One region of the Massilia phyllosphaerae genome, then DNA from elsewhere that is predicted to be linked to it. Evidence: predicted binding sites of a transcription regulator. Region 1 holds the regulator's gene; each other region holds the start of a gene.
What was found. Region 1 encodes sigma-54, which starts transcription at its own class of promoters, with help from an activator protein. Its sites were predicted from a motif close to TGGCANGNAANCTGCTTT; they were not measured.
Positions count from the first base shown of each region.

Region 2: the regulator sigma-54 is predicted to act here: its motif matches at 3,113-3,130, upstream of prpB (methylisocitrate lyase).
Region 3: the regulator sigma-54 is predicted to act here: its motif matches at 2,245-2,262, upstream of U1H99_RS09380 (PEP-CTERM sorting domain-containing protein).

Region 1 is NZ_JAXSQX010000008.1:235,054-241,106, forward strand. Features, by position in the region: gene U1H99_RS26165 (GntP family permease) at 1-240, opposite strand, end outside; gene U1H99_RS26170 (3-hydroxyacyl-CoA dehydrogenase family protein) at 228-1,157, opposite strand; gene U1H99_RS26175 (APH(3') family aminoglycoside O-phosphotransferase) at 1,172-1,954, opposite strand; gene U1H99_RS26180 (enoyl-CoA hydratase/isomerase family protein) at 1,959-3,044, opposite strand; gene hpf (ribosome hibernation-promoting factor, HPF/YfiA family) at 3,150-3,512, opposite strand; gene U1H99_RS26190 (RNA polymerase factor sigma-54) at 3,582-5,081, opposite strand; gene lptB (LPS export ABC transporter ATP-binding protein) at 5,084-5,860, opposite strand; gene lptA (lipopolysaccharide transport periplasmic protein LptA) at 5,860-6,053, opposite strand, start outside.
Region 2 is NZ_JAXSQX010000006.1:373,951-380,003, reverse strand. Features, by position in the region: gene acnD (Fe/S-dependent 2-methylisocitrate dehydratase AcnD) at 1-821, opposite strand, end outside; gene prpC (bifunctional 2-methylcitrate synthase/citrate synthase) at 998-2,161, opposite strand; gene prpB (methylisocitrate lyase) at 2,177-3,067, opposite strand; gene U1H99_RS22930 (M20/M25/M40 family metallo-hydrolase) at 3,342-4,955, shown strand; gene U1H99_RS22925 (phytanoyl-CoA dioxygenase family protein) at 4,997-5,866, opposite strand; gene U1H99_RS22920 (TIGR03088 family PEP-CTERM/XrtA system glycosyltransferase) at 5,894-6,053, opposite strand, start outside.
Region 3 is NZ_JAXSQX010000002.1:263,698-269,750, reverse strand. Features, by position in the region: gene U1H99_RS09390 (response regulator) at 1-107, shown strand, start outside; gene U1H99_RS09385 (sensor histidine kinase) at 110-1,627, shown strand; gene U1H99_RS09380 (PEP-CTERM sorting domain-containing protein) at 1,633-2,214, opposite strand; gene U1H99_RS09375 (DNA internalization-related competence protein ComEC/Rec2) at 2,360-4,765, opposite strand; gene U1H99_RS09370 (T6SS immunity protein Tli4 family protein) at 4,772-5,791, opposite strand; gene U1H99_RS09365 (T6SS immunity protein Tli4 family protein) at 5,954-6,053, opposite strand, start outside.

The DNA of each region.
Region 1 (6,053 bases):
GCCCGACATCTCGATCACCTTGCCGAACACGGCGCCGAGCATGAAGACCGGGAAGTACAGCTTCAGGAAGCCGACCATCTTTTCCATGAAGATGCCGGAGAATACCGGCGCCACGGCCGAGGGCTCGGTAAGCAGCACCGCGCCGAGCGCGGCGATCGGGGCGAACAAAATGACGCTGTAGCCGCGGTAGGCGGCCAGCATCAGGAACGCCAGGGCGGCAAGGACGATCAAGAACGACATGCGGTCTCCTTCAGCTGGCGCAGGCGGCGCGCCTTCAGGTCCGCGATGCGGTCGTCGTCCCAGGTGTAGAAGCCCTGGCCGCTGGCGGCGCCGCGCTCGCCCTTGTCCACGTGGTCACGCATCAGGTCGAGCACGTCCTCGTCCTTGGCCAGTGCGGGCATCAGGTTGGCGCCGATCCCCGCCAGGGTGTGCAGGCCGCCCAGGTCGGCGCTTTCGAACGGCCCCATGATGCTGTAGCGGCGTCCGAGGCAGGCTTTCATCACGGCGTCCACGGTCGCCGGCGTGGCCGCACCCGAGCGCACGATGTGCAGGGCTTCGCGCAGCACGGCGAATTGCAGGCGGTTGCCGATGAAGCCCGGGATCGCGGCCTGCAGCACCACCGGTTCGGCCTCGATGCCCGCCAGCAGCCGCACGCTGCGGTCGACCACGGCGGCGTCGGTGGCGCTGCCCGGCACCACCTCGACCAGCGGGATCGCATGCGGCGGATTCCAGAAGTGGGCGACCAGAAAGCGTGCGCGCCGCTGCATGTGTGCGGCCAGGGCGTCCGGCGGAAAACCGCTGGTGTTGCTGGCGATGATGGCATCCGGCGCCAGCACGGCTTCCAGCTGCGCATACAGCGCGTGCTTGGCCGCCAGCACCTCGGGGATCGCCTCGATCACGAGGGCGGCGCCGGCCAGCGCATCGAGTGTGCCGGCGACGCGCAGGCGCGCCAGTGCGCCATCGCGCCCTGCCCTGTCAATGACGCCGGCGTCCAGCAGCTCGGCCAGGATGCCGGCCGCCACGGCCGGGATGCCGGCGGCGCGCTCCGCGCTGGACTCCACCACCACCACCGCGTGGCCGGCCAGCGCGAACTTGGTAGCGATGCCGACGCCCATCAGGCCGCCGCCGGCCACGCCGACGATTTCTTCGTATGCCATATGTCTTGCTCCTCTCAGAAAAACTCGTCCAGCAGGCGGTAGAAGGCCGTGCGCGCCGGGTCGGGCTGCGTACCGTACGCGCGCAGGAAAGGCGCGACCCACTCGGGTCCCAGCACCTCTCTGATGTCGCGCGTGGCCAGCGCCAGGTCTTGCCAGCGGTCGGCCACGCCGAGGCGTCCGCAGTCGATCCAGCCTGCCACGTCAGCATCCTGCACGATCAGGTTCGTCAGGCAGGCGTCGCCGTGCGTGACCACCAGGTCCTCGCGCGCCGGGGCCTGCGCCTGCAGGCGCGCGAACAGGTCGGCCGGCGCCAGGTCGCGATGCGCCTCGTCGAGGTCGTCCGCGTCGACCAGACCGGCCTGCAGGCGCGCGCCAGCAAGGCCGATGCGCTGCGCGGCGCGGTGGGCGAACGGGCAGCCGGCGGGGTCCAGCGCATGCAGGCGGCGCAGCGCCTCAGCCATCAGGCGCACTTTGATCGCGGGGTCAAACGCGGCGTCTTCCAGGTTGCGTCCGGGCAGTTCGCCCAGCAGCATCCAGTACTGCCCTGCCTCTTCCGCCCACTCGCGTACCGGCGCGCAGGGGATGCCGGCGGCGGCCAGCCAGCGCAGGCGTTCGGCTTCGCCCGGCAGTTCGGCCAGCAGCCCGGCCGGTTCGGTCTTGAGGTACAGCGACGGCTGGCCGGGCGCATCGAGCCGGAACACCGACGCTGCCGAACAGCCCGCGAGCGCTTCGGTCCAGCGGTAGCCCTGCAGGCGTGCGCGCCAGCCGGCCGGCGGCTGAAGTAAGGTGGAGTCCACGGCGCTAGTCGAGATGGCGCAGCGGATGGGCATGCGCCGGCCACACCGGCGCGAAGAAGTCCGCCACCATCCCGGGCGTGACCTGCGCCAGCGCCGGCGGATTCCACCGTGGCGCATTGTCCTTGTCGATGACGAGGGCGCGCACGCCTTCCAGGATCTCGCCATGCTCGAAGGTGCGGCGCACCAGCGCGCGTTCCAGGCGCAGGCAATCGGCCACGCCGAGCGAAGCGCCGCGCACCAGCAGTTCGGCAGTCACGCACATCATCAGCGGCGAGCGCTGGCGCATCGCGCCCAGCGCCTTGTGCGCGAACGGGTCGGTTTCCCGTTCGAGTGCAGCCATGGTGTCCGCCACCGAGGCGGCGCCGAAGCAGCGGTCGATCAGGTCGCGCTGCGCCTGCAGTTCGCTGCTGCCGGCCTGGCCGGCGAACGGTGCGGCAAAGGCGCGGATCGCAGCGGGCACATCGGCGCCGGGCGTCGACGCCAGCAGCGCATCCAGGGCCGGCAGCTGCGCCGACGGGACGAACACGTCGGCCAGACCCACGTAGAGCGCGTCGGCGGCGCCGATGGTGGCGCCGGTCAGGCCGAGGTACCAGCCCAGCCGCCCCGGCGCGTGCGACAGGAAATGGCTGCCGCCGACATCGGGGAACATGCCGATGTTTACTTCGGGCATCGCCATTTTCGTGCGCTCGGTCACGATGCGCAGCGCGCACTCCGGGCCGCCCTGGGAAATGCCCATGCCGCCGCCCATCACCACGCCGTCCATCAGCGCAATATACGGTTTCGGATAGAAATGAATCAGGTGATTCAGCGCGTATTCTTCGGTGAAGAAATCCTCGAGCAGCGCGCTGCCGCCCTGCGGCGGAAGCTGCCCGACCTGGTGAAAGAAGCGGATGTCGCCGCCGGCGCACAGGGCTTTTTCGCTGCTGCTGCGGATGAGCACCGCCGCCACGGCAGGTTCGTCGCGCCAGGCCAGCAGCGCGTCGGTCAATGCCCGCACCATGTCGAGCGACAGCGAATTCAGGGCTTTCGGCCGGTTCAGGGTAATGATGCCGGTGCCATTGGCGATCCGGGTCTCCACGGTGTCACTCATGTTATTTTTTATGGATTTTAAAATAACATTGTAACGTGCAGAGCGCGCCAAGAAGCAAAAAGGGCGCCCCATGCGCCCTTAGTCTACGGTGCTTCAGCCGGCAGTCTATGCCGTGGCCGGAGCCTCGTCTCCTCCTTCTTCAGTCAGGCGCTTGAGCGCGGTGTGACTGTGATTTTGCAGCATCTGTTTGTATTTGACGACCTGGCGGTCGAGGCGGTCCATCAACATGTCGATCGCGGCATACAGGTCATGCGCGGCGCTCGTGATATGGAGGATCTTGCCGGCAACACGCAGGTTGATCTCGGCCTTCTGGCGTTTGTCTTTCTGGGTAAGATTGTCGATGCAGAGGATGACGTGGGAGTCGATCACTTGATCGAAATGGCGGGTAATGCGTTCCAGCTTGTTCTGCACGTATTCACGGATGGCCGGGGTGACATCGAGATGATGACCACTGATGGTGAGATTCATACACACTCCTCCTGAAAATGCGCGGCTGTCCGAACGCTGATAAAAAGTGCGCGCAGCGGACAGCTGCTGTTACAGAGATTTGCGGAGGCTGACGGGCGGGATTTTTAACGCTTCGCGATACTTTGCGACCGTACGGCGCGCAATGACCATTCCCTGTTCCCCCAGCATTTCCGCGATCTTGCTATCGGATAATGGATTCTTGGGGTCTTCGGCTCCTGTGAGTTGCACGATGAGCGCACGAATCGCCGTCGAGGAGGCTTCGCCCCCTGCTTCGGTCGCCACGTGGCTCCCAAAAAAGTACTTCAGCTCGAACATGCCGTGCGGTGTCAGCATGTATTTCTGCGTTGTTACGCGAGAGATTGTGCTCTCGTGTAGACCTAGTGTATCAGCTATCTCGCGTAAAACAAGGGGCCGCATGGCAACCGCGCCGTGCGAGAAGAAGTTGCGCTGGCGGTCGACGATGGCCTGGGCCACGCGCAGGATGGTGTCGAAACGCTGGCGCATGTTCTTGATGAGCCACTTCGCTTCCTGCAGTTGCGCGCCCAGCTGGGTCTCCGATTTGCCCTGCTTGAGCGCCTGCGCGTACAGGGTGTTGACGCGCAGGCGCGGCATCACTTCGGGGTTCAGCTGCACGCTCCAGCCGTCCTTGGCGCGGCGCACGATCACGTCCGGCACCACATAGTCCGACACGTCGGAAGCGAAGGCCGCGCCCGGGTGCGGATTGCACTGGCGGATGACGGCCTGGGCTTCGCGCAAGTCTTCGTCGTCGCAGTCGAGCGCTTTTTTCAGCTTGTTGAATTCGCGCTGCGCGAACCAGGTGAGATACTTTTCGACGATGGTCAGCGCCATGCGCCGCGTGACCAGCGGCACGCCCGGCATGCGGCGGATCTGCAGCGCCAGGCACTCGGCCGCGCTGCGCGCCCCCACGCCCGGCGGGTCCATGCTCTGCACCATCGCCAGCGCGGTGCGCAGCTCGTCGAATTCGATTTCCAGCTCTTCCGGCAGGCGCGCGTAGATGTCGTCCAGCGCTTCTTCGAGGTAGCCGTTGTCGTCGAGCGCGTCGACCACCAGCTCGACCAGCGCACAGTCGCGCGCCGCGCTGCAGGTCATGCGCACCTGTTCCATCAAGTGTTCGCGCAGGGTGACCGGGCTGGCTTCCAGCTGCGGGCGGCCATCTTCGTCGTCGCCGCCGCTGCCGCGGCCGGGCTCGCCCCAGTCGCCGCCATCGCCGTCGCCGCCGCCCCCGTCTTCTGCGCCGCCTTCCGGCGCGTCGCCTTCGCTGCCGCTGCCGCTGCCGCTGCCGTTGCCCTCTTCCCCATTCGCGGTCTGGCCTGGCGCCGGAGCCTCGCCCGGCGTGGCGGCATTGTGGTTGATGGCGCCGTCGGCCAGCAGGCGTACCGAACGGTCGAGCGGATCGTCGAGCCGCTCGAGCAGCGGGTTATCGCTCAGGACCTGCTCGATCTCCTGGTGCAGTTCGAGGGTGGACAGCTGCAGCAGCCGGATCGACTGCTGCAGCTGCGGGGTCAGTGCAAGGTGCTGTGATGTCTTGAGTTGCAGCGTCTGTTTCATGACTACATCCGGAAATGTTCACCCAGGTAGACGCGGCGGACCGATTCATTGGCGATGATATCGTCGGGGCGTCCGGATGCGAGCACCGCGCCCTGGTTGATGATGTAAGCGCGGTCGCAGATACCGAGCGTCTCGCGCACGTTGTGGTCCGTGATCAGGACGCCGATGCCGCGCTCCTTCAGGAAGCGCACGATGCGCTGGATCTCGATCACCGCGATCGGATCGACGCCGGCGAACGGTTCGTCGAGCAGCACGAAGCGCGGGTTGGTCGCCAGCGCGCGCGCGATCTCGACGCGGCGCCGCTCGCCGCCCGACAGCGACAGCGCCGGGTTCTCGCGCAGCTTCTCGATCTGCAGTTCGGCCAGCAGTTCGTTCAGGCGCTCGGTGATGCGCGCCTTGGACAAGGCCTTGCCGTTCTCGCGCTGCAGTTCCAGCACGGCGCGGATGTTTTCCTCGACCGTCAGCTTGCGGAACACCGAGGCTTCCTGCGGCAGGTAGGACAGGCCGAGCAAGGCGCGGCGGTGGATCGGCAGGCCGGTGACGTCGTTGCCGTTGATGTCGATGCTGCCGGCGTCCGAGGGCACCAGGCCGACGATCATGTAGAACGAGGTGGTCTTGCCGGCGCCGTTCGGCCCCAGCAGGCCGACCACTTCGCCGCAGGCGACCTGCAGCGAGACGTCGCGGACCACCAGGCGCTTGCCGTAGCTTTTCTGGAGGCCCTTGGCGGTAAGGGTGCTGCTGCCGGCCTGGATGGCGGTGGCTTCTGCGCGTAATTCCATTATTGCTTTCCTGAAGACGAAGACGACTCTGCCGCATTGCCCGCGGCCGGCGCCGGGGTGGTGGCCGGTGCGGCCGCGGCGCCGCGGCGCGGTGCCAGGATCAGCGTGTTGCGGCCCTGTCCCGGCGTGCTCTGGCCACCGGCGTTGCCGCCGACGTTCGCCTGTTCGGTGCGGTTGTCGTAGGAGATGAAGG
Region 2 (6,053 bases), on a different contig from region 1:
TCCAGGTAGGCGGAGACGACTTTCGCGGCGCGCAGGAACTCGGTCAGCGCCAGCACGACGTCGGTCGCGCTGATGCCCGGCTGTACCTTGCCGGTCAGCTCGACGCCGACGATGTCCGGCAGGCGCATGTACGAGGCGCGGCCCAGCATCACGCTCTCGGCTTCGAGGCCGCCGACGCCGATCGCGATGACGCCCAGCGCATCGACCATCGGCGTGTGCGAATCGGTGCCGACCAGCGTGTCCGGAAAGGCCACGCCATCGCGCACCTGCACCACGGGGCTCATGCGCTCCAGGTTGATCTGGTGCAGGATGCCGTTCCCGGGCGGGATCACGTCGACGTTCTGGAAAGCCTTCTTGGTCCACTCGATGAAGTCGAAGCGGTCTTCGTTGCGGCGGTCCTCGATGGCGCGGTTCTTGGCAAAGGCACCCGGATCGAAGCCGCCGCACTCCACCGCCAGCGAGTGGTCGACCACCAGCTGGGTCGGCACCACCGGGTTGACCAGGCGCGGATCGCCGCCCTGCAGGGCGATGGCGTCGCGCAGGCCGGCCAGGTCGACCAGCGCCGTCTGGCCGAGGATGTCGTGGCACACCACGCGCGCCGGGAACCAGGGGAAATCGAGGTCGCGCTTGCGCTCGATGAGCTGCTGCAGCGACGGCACCAGGGCTTGCGGCTCGCAGCGGCGCACCAGGTTTTCGGCCAGGACGCGCGAGGTGTAGGGAAGCTTGTCCCAGGCGCCTGGCTGGATCTCGTCGACGGCGCTTCTGGCGTCGAAGTAATGCAGGTTGGTGCCGTGCAAGGGTTTGCGGTAGTTGCTGTTCATGATGATTGATTCTCTTGTTAGCGCCAGACCCGTTGTAAGCGGTGGGCACGTCGCCCCTGCGAAGGCAGGAGTCCAATTTTCATGCGCTGACGTAACGCGCCGAACTTGGGCCCCTGCCTCCGCAGGGGCGACGGCTTCACGGGCGCAGTATTGCTTGGATGCTCCCTTATCTCAGCTTACTTCCGCTCCCCCAGCGGCACAAACGTCAAATCCTCCGGCCCCACATAATTCGCGCTCGGCCGGATGATCTTGTTATCGATGCGCTGCTCGATGACGTGCGCCGACCAGCCCGAGGTCCGCGCAATCACGAACAGCGGCGTGAACATCGCCGTCGGCACGCCCATCATGTGGTACGACACGGCCGAGAACCAGTCCAGGTTCGGGAACATCTTCTTGACTTCCCACATCACCGATTCCAGGCGTTCCGCGATATCGAACATCTTCATCGAACCGCCGCCCTGCGACAAGTTGCGCGCCACTTCCTTGATCACCTTGTTGCGCGGATCGGAAATCGTGTACACCGGGTGGCCGAAGCCGATCACGACTTCCTTGTTGGCGACGCGGTTGCGGATGTCGGCCTCGGCTTCGTCGGCATTCTCGTAGCGCTTCTGGATATCGAACGCGGCTTCGTTGGCGCCGCCGTGCTTCGGGCCGCGCAGCGCGCCGATGGCGCCGGTGATGGCCGAGTGGATGTCGGAGCCCGTGCCGGCGATCACGCGCGCGGTGAAGGTCGAGGCGTTGAACTCGTGCTCGGCGTACAGGATCAGCGAGGTGTGCATCGCCCTGACCCAGTCGGCCGGCGGCTTGAAGCCGTGCAGCAGGTGCAGGAAGTGGCCACCGATCGAATCGTCATCTAGCTCGACCTCGATGCGGCGGCCGGCGTGGCTGAAGTGGTACCAGTACAGCAGCATCGAGCCGAACGAGGCCATCAAGCGGTCGGCGATGTCGCGCGCCCCGGCGATGCTGTGGTCATCCTTTTCGGGCAGCACGCAGCCCAGGGTCGAGACGCCGGTGCGCATCACGTCCATCGGATGGGCGCCGGCCGGCAGCGCTTCCAGCGCCGACTTGACCGCCTGCGGCAGGCCGCGCAGCGACTTCAGCTTGGCCTTGTAGCCGCGCAGCTCGGCCTCGCTGGGCAGCTTGCCGTGCACCAGCAGGTAGGCGATTTCCTCGAATTCGCAGGCATCGGCCACGTCCAGGATGTCGTAGCCGCGGTAATGCAAATCGTTGCCGGAACGGCCCACCGAGCACAGCGCCGTATTGCCGGCGGCGACGCCGGACAGGGCAACCGATTTCTTCGGCTTGAAAGTTGGCGCGTCGGTCTTGGCTTGTTCAGTCATGTCGTATCTCCGTATTTATTTGGCTTTGTTCTGTGCAAACAGTGCATCGAGTTTCTGCTCGAAGCTGTGATAGTCGATGCGGTCGTAGAGTTCAGCGCGCGTCTGCATGGTGTCGAGCACGTTCTGCTGGGTGCCGTCGCGGCGGATCGCCGTATAGACGTTCTCGGCCGCCTTGTTCATGGCGCGGAAGGCCGACAGCGGATACAGCACGATATCGACGTCGGCGCCCTTCAGTTCCTCGACCGTGAACAGCGGCGTGCTGCCGAACTCCGTGATGTTGGCCAGGATCGGCACCTTGACCGCCTGCTTGAACTGCTTGTACATCGCGAGGCTGGTGATCGCTTCCGGGAAGATCATATCGGCGCCGGCTTCGACGCAGGCGACCGCGCGTTCGACCGCCTTATCGATGCCTTCGACGGCCAGCGCATCGGTACGCGCCATGATCACGAAGTTCTCGTCGGTGCGCGCATCGGCGGCGGCCTTGATGCGGTCGACCATCTCGCCCTGGCTGACGATTTCCTTGTTCGGACGGTGGCCGCAGCGCTTGGCGCCGACCTGGTCTTCGATGTGGCAGGCGCCGGCGCCTGCCTTGATCAGCGAGCGCACGGTGCGCGCCACGTTGAAGGCGGACGCGCCGAAACCGGTATCGACGTCGACCAGCAGCGGCAGGTCGCACACGTCGCTGATGCGGCGCACGTCGATCAGCACGTCTTCCAGGCCCGAGATACCGAGGTCCGGCAAGCCCAGCGAACCGGCAGCGACGCCACCGCCCGACAGGTAGATGGCGCGGTAGCCGGCGCGCTTGGCCAGCAGGGCGTGGTTGGCGTTGATCGCCCCGACTACCTGCAGCGGATGTTCTTCCTGGACGGCGCGGCGGAATGCGGCGCCTGCGGAATGTTGGCTCATTACGTGATCCTTTCGGGTTGGCGATCTGGGAGTATGGACGAGCAATATGCAAGGCGCGTGCCAGTCACGATTCGATGGGAGTAGAGCGGATTTTCAAAGACTTGGCAGCATTCAGGCAAGCACAGGGATTTCGCGCGTGTTTCATAATGTTTCAACATGAAACACCGTTTCGAAAGACGCAACACGTGTAGTGGACTATGAACATTGCATAGTCGTTGACATAGTTCAATAAATTCAACAGACTTTCCTGAACAATATGAAATTAACGGAACCCATGTTCGATATCCGCAAGGCCGGCCTGCTGGCTGCCGTTCTCGTCACCTGCGGCGGCGCTCAAGCCGAGCCGGTCGACGCCAACACGATCAACCGCATCGCCGACGAAGGCTACAACCGCGGCCAGGTTGCCCCCCTCGCCGCCTACCTGAGCGACCAGATCGGCGGCCGCATGACCAACTCGCCCGCGATGCGCAAGGCCGAGAAATGGACCCAGCAGACCTTCAGCGGCTGGGGCCTGCAGAACGTCCACCTCGAAGGCTACGAGTTCGGCCGCGGCTGGTGGATCGAATCGGCAAGCGCCCGCATGGTGACGCCGCGCCCCCTGGCCCTCACCGCGATCCCGGTCGCCTGGACGCCGCCGACCCGCGGCACGCTGAGCGCCCCGATCGTCGTCGCCCCGATCCGCCACGTGCGCGACCTGGCCGCATGGAAAGGCAAGGTGCGCGGCAAGATCGTCCTGATCAGCTACCCGGACGACGCCAAGGACGGCACCAGCGCCCCCTTCAGGCGCTACGACGAGGCCGAACTCGGCAAGCTGTCGACCTACGACCAGCCGCACTTCGATCCGGAGCAGTCGTTCGACCTGTACAAGAAATACTTCGAGCTGGCGCGCGAGATCGACCGCTTCATGGCGGCGGAAGGCGCCCAGGCATTGGTGAAAATGTCTTACCGTAACGGCGGCCTGGTGCAAGGCGAAGGCTATTTCCACGGCAAGGGCGACACCGTCGCGCTGCCGGCCGTCGAAATGGCCGCCGAAGACTACCGCCGGCTGGCGCGCCTGGCAAAAGTCGGCGAGGTCAAGCTCGAGCTGAACAACAACGTCCACTTCGACGACCGCGACACCAAGGCCTACAACGTGCTAGCCGAGATCCCGGGCAGCGATCCGCAGGCCGGCTACGTGATGGCCGGCGCCCACCTCGACAGCTGGGTGGCCGGCGACGGCGCCGCCGACAACGGCGCCGGCTCGGTGGTGGTGATGGAAGCGGCGCGCATCCTGTCGCAGCTGGGCGTGAAACCCAAGCGCACCATCCGCTTCGCCCTGTGGACCGGCGAAGAGCAAGGCCTGCTCGGTTCGCTCGCCTACATCAAGCAGCACATCGCGACCCGCCCCCGCCCCACCAACGCGGCCCAGGCCAAGGTGCCGGAATTCATGTGGGAGACCTATCCGATCACGCCGCTGGCCGGCTTCAACGAGATGACGGCCTACTTCAACCTCGACAACGGCTCGGGCAAGATCCGCGGCATCTACGCCGAAGGCAATTTCGCCGCGATGCCGGTGCTGCGCAACTGGCTGGCGCCGTTTGCCAGTCTGGGGGCCGATAAAGTGGTGGCGAAAAAGACCGGCGGGACCGACCACGAAATGATGGCAGGGATGGGCTTGCCGGCATTCCAGTTCATCCAGGATCCGCTGGATTACGGCAGCCAGGTGCATCACTCGAACCTGGATACCTATGACCACCTGCGTACCGAAGACCTGCGCCAGGCCTCGGTGATCATGGCGACCGTGCTGCTGCAGGCGGCGGAGAGCGAGACGCCGATGCCGCGGAATGTGTTGCCGAAGCAGCCTACGGCGACGGATCCTTTCCGTTATCGGGATCCGGCGAAAGACTGAGAGATGTGACTGGGTGCCTGGGAGACAACTGCACGTCTGTCTCAGGCACGCGGGGGCAGCTTTGTCAAAGGCAGCAATCTGTGGGCTATACGCTCTCCTGTGCTCTGCAGTCGTTGCAGCGGCGTTGGCGGGGCCAGGCGATCGAGGCGGCGCGCGAAGTGACTGACACCGGGCAAATCCACACCGAACAGTTGCTGACGCTGCGGCGTGCTGGCGAAACGTGCGAGGTCGCTCGGCACAGCGCTCGGCTTCGACCTCATCCAGAAATGGCCGTAGGTGTAGATGAGCGACGTGCGGACCCGGTTGGTACGGTTGTCCTCGGCCATGTGCAAGACATGCGTGTTGAACAGCACGGCATCGCCTGCCCGAGGTACGACACGTGCGACAGCGGACGAACTGGCAAGCGTGGCCCGGTGGGGATTGACATGCGCGGGCGGGAAATGCTGGCTCCCCGGAATGAAAGCCAGGCATCCCTGCTCCGGGCTCAGGTCTTCGAAAAAAATATGCAGCTTCACCAGGAAATTCGGCGTATGAGCATGATTTACCCCGAGCACGTTTGCGACGTCGGAATGGAACGGACTGGTAAAGGTAGGCCCCGGGTAGAACAGGCGGGCGATCGTTTCGTTCAGGGCCAGGTCCTCACCCACCGTCATGCGTAGCAGCGGAAAAAGATCGGGCAAGTCGACCAGATCGACGAAAACAGGATCCGCATCGAGGATTGCAGGAAGGTCGACGAAAGGGGCGCCGCGCTGCACGCTTTGCGCAGTTTCTGCGGCATGGCGGTCACGCGCGGCAAAGAATGCGCTACGTACACGCTCAGTCAATGCGGGGCTCAGCAAACCTGGCAAGTGCACGAAGCCCTGGGTATCGAATTGCAGTTTCAGGTCCAGGAGGTTATCCGGGCTATACATGGTCATCGTCGTTGAAGTCAGATAAGTTCAAAGAGGTTCGGAAGGACTAGATGAAGTGCGATGAGCGACCGATGCGCCGACACCGAGCCCGCCCGCCGGCGCCTTGTTGCGGCTGCATTCGTCGTAGAGCGCAGCGTAAGCGGACGCCATCGCATCAATACTGTAGCTGTCTTCCACATGGGCTCGC
Region 3 (6,053 bases), on a different contig from region 1:
TCGACGTCCACCTGAGCAGCCTGCGCCACAAGCTGGGCACCCTGTCCGACGGCCGCTCCTGCCTGCAGACCGTCTACCGTCTCGGCTACCAGCTGATCCGCGAGTAGCGATGGGCCGGCTGTTCTGGAAATTCTTCCTGTGCATCCTGCTGGCCCAGGTCGCGGCCACCATCGGCACGCTCGCCACGGTCTGGCTGCGCGACCAGACCCGTAACCGCAACGTCGAGACCACCCTCGACGTCGGCCCGCCGGGCATGATGATGCTGGACGCGGCGCGCGCCACCCTGCGCCATGCGGGCGTCGACGGCCTGCGCGACCTGGCCGGCAACAGCCGCCGCATGCGCCTGTACGTGCTGGACGCGCAAGGCCGCGAACTGCTGGGCCGCCCGGTGCCTGCCAAGCTGCGCGAGGAAGTCACGCGCAACCTCGGCGACGACAACCCAGCGCGCGCGGTGGCCCAGCTCACCGGCCCCGACGGACGCAAGTACATCGCCTTCGCCTCGCGCATCCCGCGCAGCGCCCCGGACGCGATCCTGCAGGATGCGGCGCGCATCGAAGCCGGCGGCGGCGCCATCGGCACCGCGGCGCCGATCGGCCCGATGGGCGGCGGCATGGATGGCCGCATGGACGGCGCCAGGCGCGGCGGCCACGGTGCGCATATGGGGCCGGGTTTCGGTCCCGGCCCCATGCCGGGCGGGATGGGCGGTTTCGGTTTCCCGCCGCACGTCGGACGCTGGTTCGGCGTGGCTGCCGCAACGCTGGCCAGCCTGCTGTTCGCCGCCCTGCTGGCCTGGTACTTCTCGCGTCCGATCCGGGCGCTGCGCAACGCCTTCGAATCGGCCGCCGCCGGCGACTTGGCGCCGAAATTCGCCAGCGCCCGCTCGCGCGTCGGCGGCGACGAGCTGGCCGAACTGGGCCAGGACTTCGACCGCATGAGCGCGCGCCTGCGCACCCTGATGGAGGGCCAGCGCCGCCTGCTGCACGACGTCTCGCACGAATTGCGTTCACCGCTGGCGCGCCTGCAGGCGGCGATCGGCCTGGCGCACCAGCAGCCGGACAAGATCCAGCCCTCGCTCGAACGCATCGAGCGCGAGAGCGTGCGCATGGACCGCCTGGTCGGCGAGCTGCTGACGCTGTCGCGGCTGGAAGCATCGACCACGCTGCCGGCCTGCGAGCCGGTCGACCTGGTCGAGATGATCGACCAGATCGCCGACGACGCCCGCTTCGAGGCCGGCGCCCGCATCCAGGTCCATGCGCCGGCACCGGTGACGGTGCGCGGTGCCCCGGACCTGCTGTGGAGCGCGGTGGAAAACATCGTGCGCAACGCCGTCAAGCACGGCGGCGCCGGCAGCGAGGTCGAGGTCGAGCTGCGCGGCGGGAACGGCGAGGCCGACATCGACGTGCTCGACCGCGGTCCCGGCATCGCGCCCGAACACCTGGGCGAGATCTTCGAACCCTTCTTCCGCTCGAATCCGACCATGAACAACGTCGACGGCCACGGCCTGGGCCTGGCGATCGCGAGGCGCGTGGTCGACAGCCACGGCGGACGCATCACCGCGGCCAACCGCATCGGCGGCGGCCTGCGGGTGACGATCACGCTGCCGTTGGCGGAGGCGCCGCCGGCCTGAGCGGATCAGAGCGCCGGTGGTTTCCCGCGCCGGGCCCGGAACCGGCGCGCCAGGCCCAGCAGGCCAAGCCCCACCAGCGCCATGCTGCCGGGCTCGGGTACCTGGCGGAACACCCCGGTCGCGCCCGAGCACGCCGTCCACGGCGCGCAGCCGGCCCACCCCATGCCGGCATCGCTGTTGGCGTTGGTGACGGTGAACAAGCTGCCGACGCTGTCCATGAAAACATGGCTCTCGATACCGATCGCCTTGAACGTCCCGGACAGCGTCAGGTCGTCCTCGAACACGATATCCATGTCGAGCAATTCGCCTTCGCCGAACGGCCGCTCGGTCGGCAAGTAGGAAACCGGCTGCGCCGGTCCGGGGAAGCTGTAATGGAAGGCGACCAGGCCGGTGTTCGGCAGGAACTGGTACGGGCGCGCCCTCACGTGCACGGCACCGGCCTCGAAGGCGGCGTCGGTGAATTCCATGCGCAAGGTGATGTTGAAAGGCGCGGCATTGTTGTTACCTTGCCACTCATAGACGACGTTGGCCTGGCTGCTGGCATGGATGGACAATGCGGCGAGCGCGCAGGTGATTAGCTTTTTCATAAGTCACTTTTTGACAGTAAGCATCTTTCACAAGCACAACTTATGCCATTTGCGTTCTTTCCAGCAATTTCAAGGACTTACGGCAACAGTCCAGCCTCAGCCCGGTGTCTCTGTAAAGTATTCCGACATTGACATATTGTGAACATCAGTGCCCGTACCAGTAACGGGCATGGACGGCGCGGTAGCTGTCGATGGCGACGGCGTCGCCGGCCTCGATCGTCAGCGCACCCGCGAGGTCGGTCCGCAGGCGCTCGATCCCGAGCGCACCGTAGCGTTCATAGACCTCTTTCTTGGGATGGCGATAGCGGTTGTGCCACCCCACCTGGAAGATCCCGACGCTGGGCTGCACCGCGCGCAGGAACGCCGGCGTCGACGAGGTGCCGCTGCCGTGGTGCGGGGCCAGCAGGACGTCGGCCTGCAGCCGGCCGGGCGCGCCGGCCACCAGCGCCGCTTCCTGGGCGGCTTCGATGTCGCCGGCCAGCAGCACGCTGCGCCGCCCGCTGCCCTTGCCACGGCTGATGCGCAGCACGCAGCTGCGCGCGTTCGCCTTCAGGCCGGTGTCGGCGTAGCTGGCCGGCGCCGGATGCAGCATCTCGAAACGGACGCCGTCCCATTCCCAGTGCTGGCCGGCCGCGCACTGCAGGTAGCGCGGCGCAGCCCGTGCGAGCGGATGCCCGGCAGCGAGCGAAGACGCCAGCCAGCCGACCTTCAGCTCGGCCAGCAGCGCCGCCGCGCCGCCGGTGTGGTCGACGTCGCCGTGGCTGATCACCATGCCGTCGAACGCGCCGATACCGCGCATGCGCAGGTAGGGTAACAGCACGCGGCTACCGGCATCGGCGCCCGGCGCATAGCCGGGACCGGTGTCGTACAGCAGGCGGTGGCCGGCGGTCTCGACCAGCAGCGCCATCCCCTGCCCGACATCGAACGCGGTCACGCGCAAGCCACCGTCCGGAGGATGGTCGGGCGCCTGCAGCAGCAGCGGTAGCCAGGCCACGGCGCCGGCCCAGCGCTGCGGCCAGCCGCGCGGCATTAACATCCACAAGGTGCCACCCAGCGCCAGCAGGAATATCCACGACTGCGCCCAGCCCTGCGGCGCCGGCGCCCGCCACACCGCGGCCGGCAGCGCGGCCAGGTGGCCGAGCAGCCAGGCCAGCGCCGCCACCGCCGCATGCGCCGGCACCAGCAGCCAGCCGCACAGCGGCTCGGGCAGCAGGCTGCCGGCCAGCGCCAGCGGCGTGACGACGAAACTCACCAGCGGGATCGCCACCGCATTCGCCAGCGGGCTGACCAGCGAGACCTGGCCGAACAGCAGCATCGTCAGCGGCACCAGCCCGAGCGTGACCGCCCACTGGGTGCGTCCGGCCAGCAGCAGCGTGCCGCGCATGCCGTATGGTTGCGGTCCGAGCCGGCCATGGCCGGCGAACAGGATCATCGCCACCGCGCCGAACGACAGCCAGAAGCCGGGCCACAGCACCGCCCACGGGTCGAGCACCACCACCACCCCGAGCGCCGCGCACAGCACGTGCGTGACCGCGCTCAGGCGCCCGCTCCACAGGGCCAGCGCCACCACCGTCAGCATATACAGCGTACGCTGGGCCGGCACGCCGAAACCGGCCAGCAGCACGTACAGCAGGGCGGCCACGGCGCCGGCCAGCGCCGCCACCTTTTGCGCCGGCAGCAGCAAGGGCAACTGGGCACCGGTAAAGAACGAACGCCGCCACAGCGTCGATGCGCCCAGCGCCGCCAGCCCGGCGATCATGGTGATGTGCAGGCCGGAGATCGAGATCAGGTGGCCGATGCCGGTGCGGTTGAACACCTGCCAGTCGGACTGCTCGATGCCGCGCTGGTCGCCGATCACCAACGCCACGATCACGCCGGCATATTCCCTGCCCGCCAGCGCATGCAGGATGCGCTCGCGCAGGAAGGCGCGGCTGCGCTCGACCGCGGTGCCGATGCCGGGCACCACCTCGTCGAGGCGGCGGTTGTCGCTACCTGCCGCACGCACGTAGCCGGTGGCGCGCACGCCCTGCTCCAGCAGCCAGACTTCGTAGTCGAAGCCGCCCGGGTTGGCGTTGCCGTGCGGGCGCTGCAGGCGCACCGTGAGCTGCCAGCGCTGCCCGGGCTGCACCTCGGCGAGCGCGCCGGCGGCCTGGCCCCTGTCCGCATACCAGGACAGGGCGACGCGCGGCGGTACGGCAGCCTGCGGCGTCAGCGTGCGCTCGACCTTCAGGTTGAAGCGGATGCCCTGCTCGAAGCGCGCCGGCAGACTGTCGACGATGCCGACGACCTGCAGGTCGCGGCCTTCGTCGACCGTGGACAGGGCCGGCGCCAGTGCCAGTTGGGCCAGCAGCGCGGCCCAGGCGTAGCCGAGCAGGATGCCGGCGCCGGCGCAGGCTGCGATGCCGCTTGAAGTCCGGGTCGCACGCCGTGCCGCAAGCAGCAGCATCAGGGCGGCGGCGGCGCAGCACAGTTGTAGTCCGGACGGCGGCAGCGTGGCGGCGTTCTGCAGCACCAGGACGCCAGCGACGAAGCCGAGGATCAGGCAGCGCATGCCGGGTCAGGGGAAGGCGTTGCCTGGGTTGGCGATTGCGCCCAACTTCGGCTCAGGCAGCGGCGAATGACCGGCGGGTAATGGCAGGCTGGTCGGACGCATGCGGATACTGGAGGAGATCATGTCCCACAGGGCCAGGACAGCGTCTTCATGCAGGCTCGAATCAGCTGGCCTTGCGGCGGGTTCCAGGCTGATCCCGGAATGCAGCTCCAGCGACAAGAAAGGCTTCAGCGGGTTGTACTTTACGCCTTCAGTCTCCCAGACAAATCCAAAGGTAGTCGCGAAATTGAGTTCGCGGACACGCTCCAGTACCTCCTCACCGGACAGATCATTGATGTGGCGTTTCCCTGTTCTCAGCTTGGTCACGCGCAGCATTTCGTCCGCACCGGCCTCCGCATCCATATCCTTCACCCGCTTCAGCAGGCTGCGTGTAGTGCCACCGCCCGGCAAGCTGGCGAATGCGATACCGACGTCGGGATGACGGGGCAGACCGATATGCATCACGATATGTTCGGTAGCATGAGCCGGTAATGGCTCCACAAAAAACCCTCTCCAGATACAGAATCCCGGACCGGTGGGCACCTCATCTTCGCCCCTTCGTCTTAAACGTGCCAATAGCCCTTCAGCGAGGTCTGCATCGGCGACGTCCGCATTTTTCATCGACAGCGAAAAACTCATGCCTCCTGTATGTCCGTGGACTTCGACCGAGACATCCTCGTCGTCGATCCGGCGGTCGCCTTCCATCAGATAGCCACGGTTACGCCCGAACACGAATTTCCGCCCGATCATGCCGGGGACATGAAGGTCGCTTGCCTCGACCATGCCTCCAGTTCCATCGACAGCAGAGCCAGGGGATTGAATGGCAGCTCCGCGTGCCGTGATTCGCTCACGGAATGCCATTTCGATTTCCTCAACCGTCACGATCGTGTAGCCGTCCATCATCTCGCGCGACAGCATGACTGCCGCATTTGCGGGTACGTCGACAAGGAAGCGGCCGACACAAACCGATTTCATCTTTTCCGTCATGTTTGCCACCTCGGATCTGTCCCGATGACTTCGGAGCTGGCCATTGCCCCATGCGCATGCACACACAAGGAGCGACAGCAGGACGGCACGTTGAAACCAACGTTTATGTCTCAGTTCTCTCATGACGGCTTTTCAAATGAGGTTCCGGCCCCACCGGGCGCTTCAAGCCAGCATTGGCGGCTCGCCAAGCGGCAGGCCAGCGCCTGACGGCGGCGTCGCCTGCGTCATGGCGGGCGCATCGACCTGGCGCATCAATAGCCAG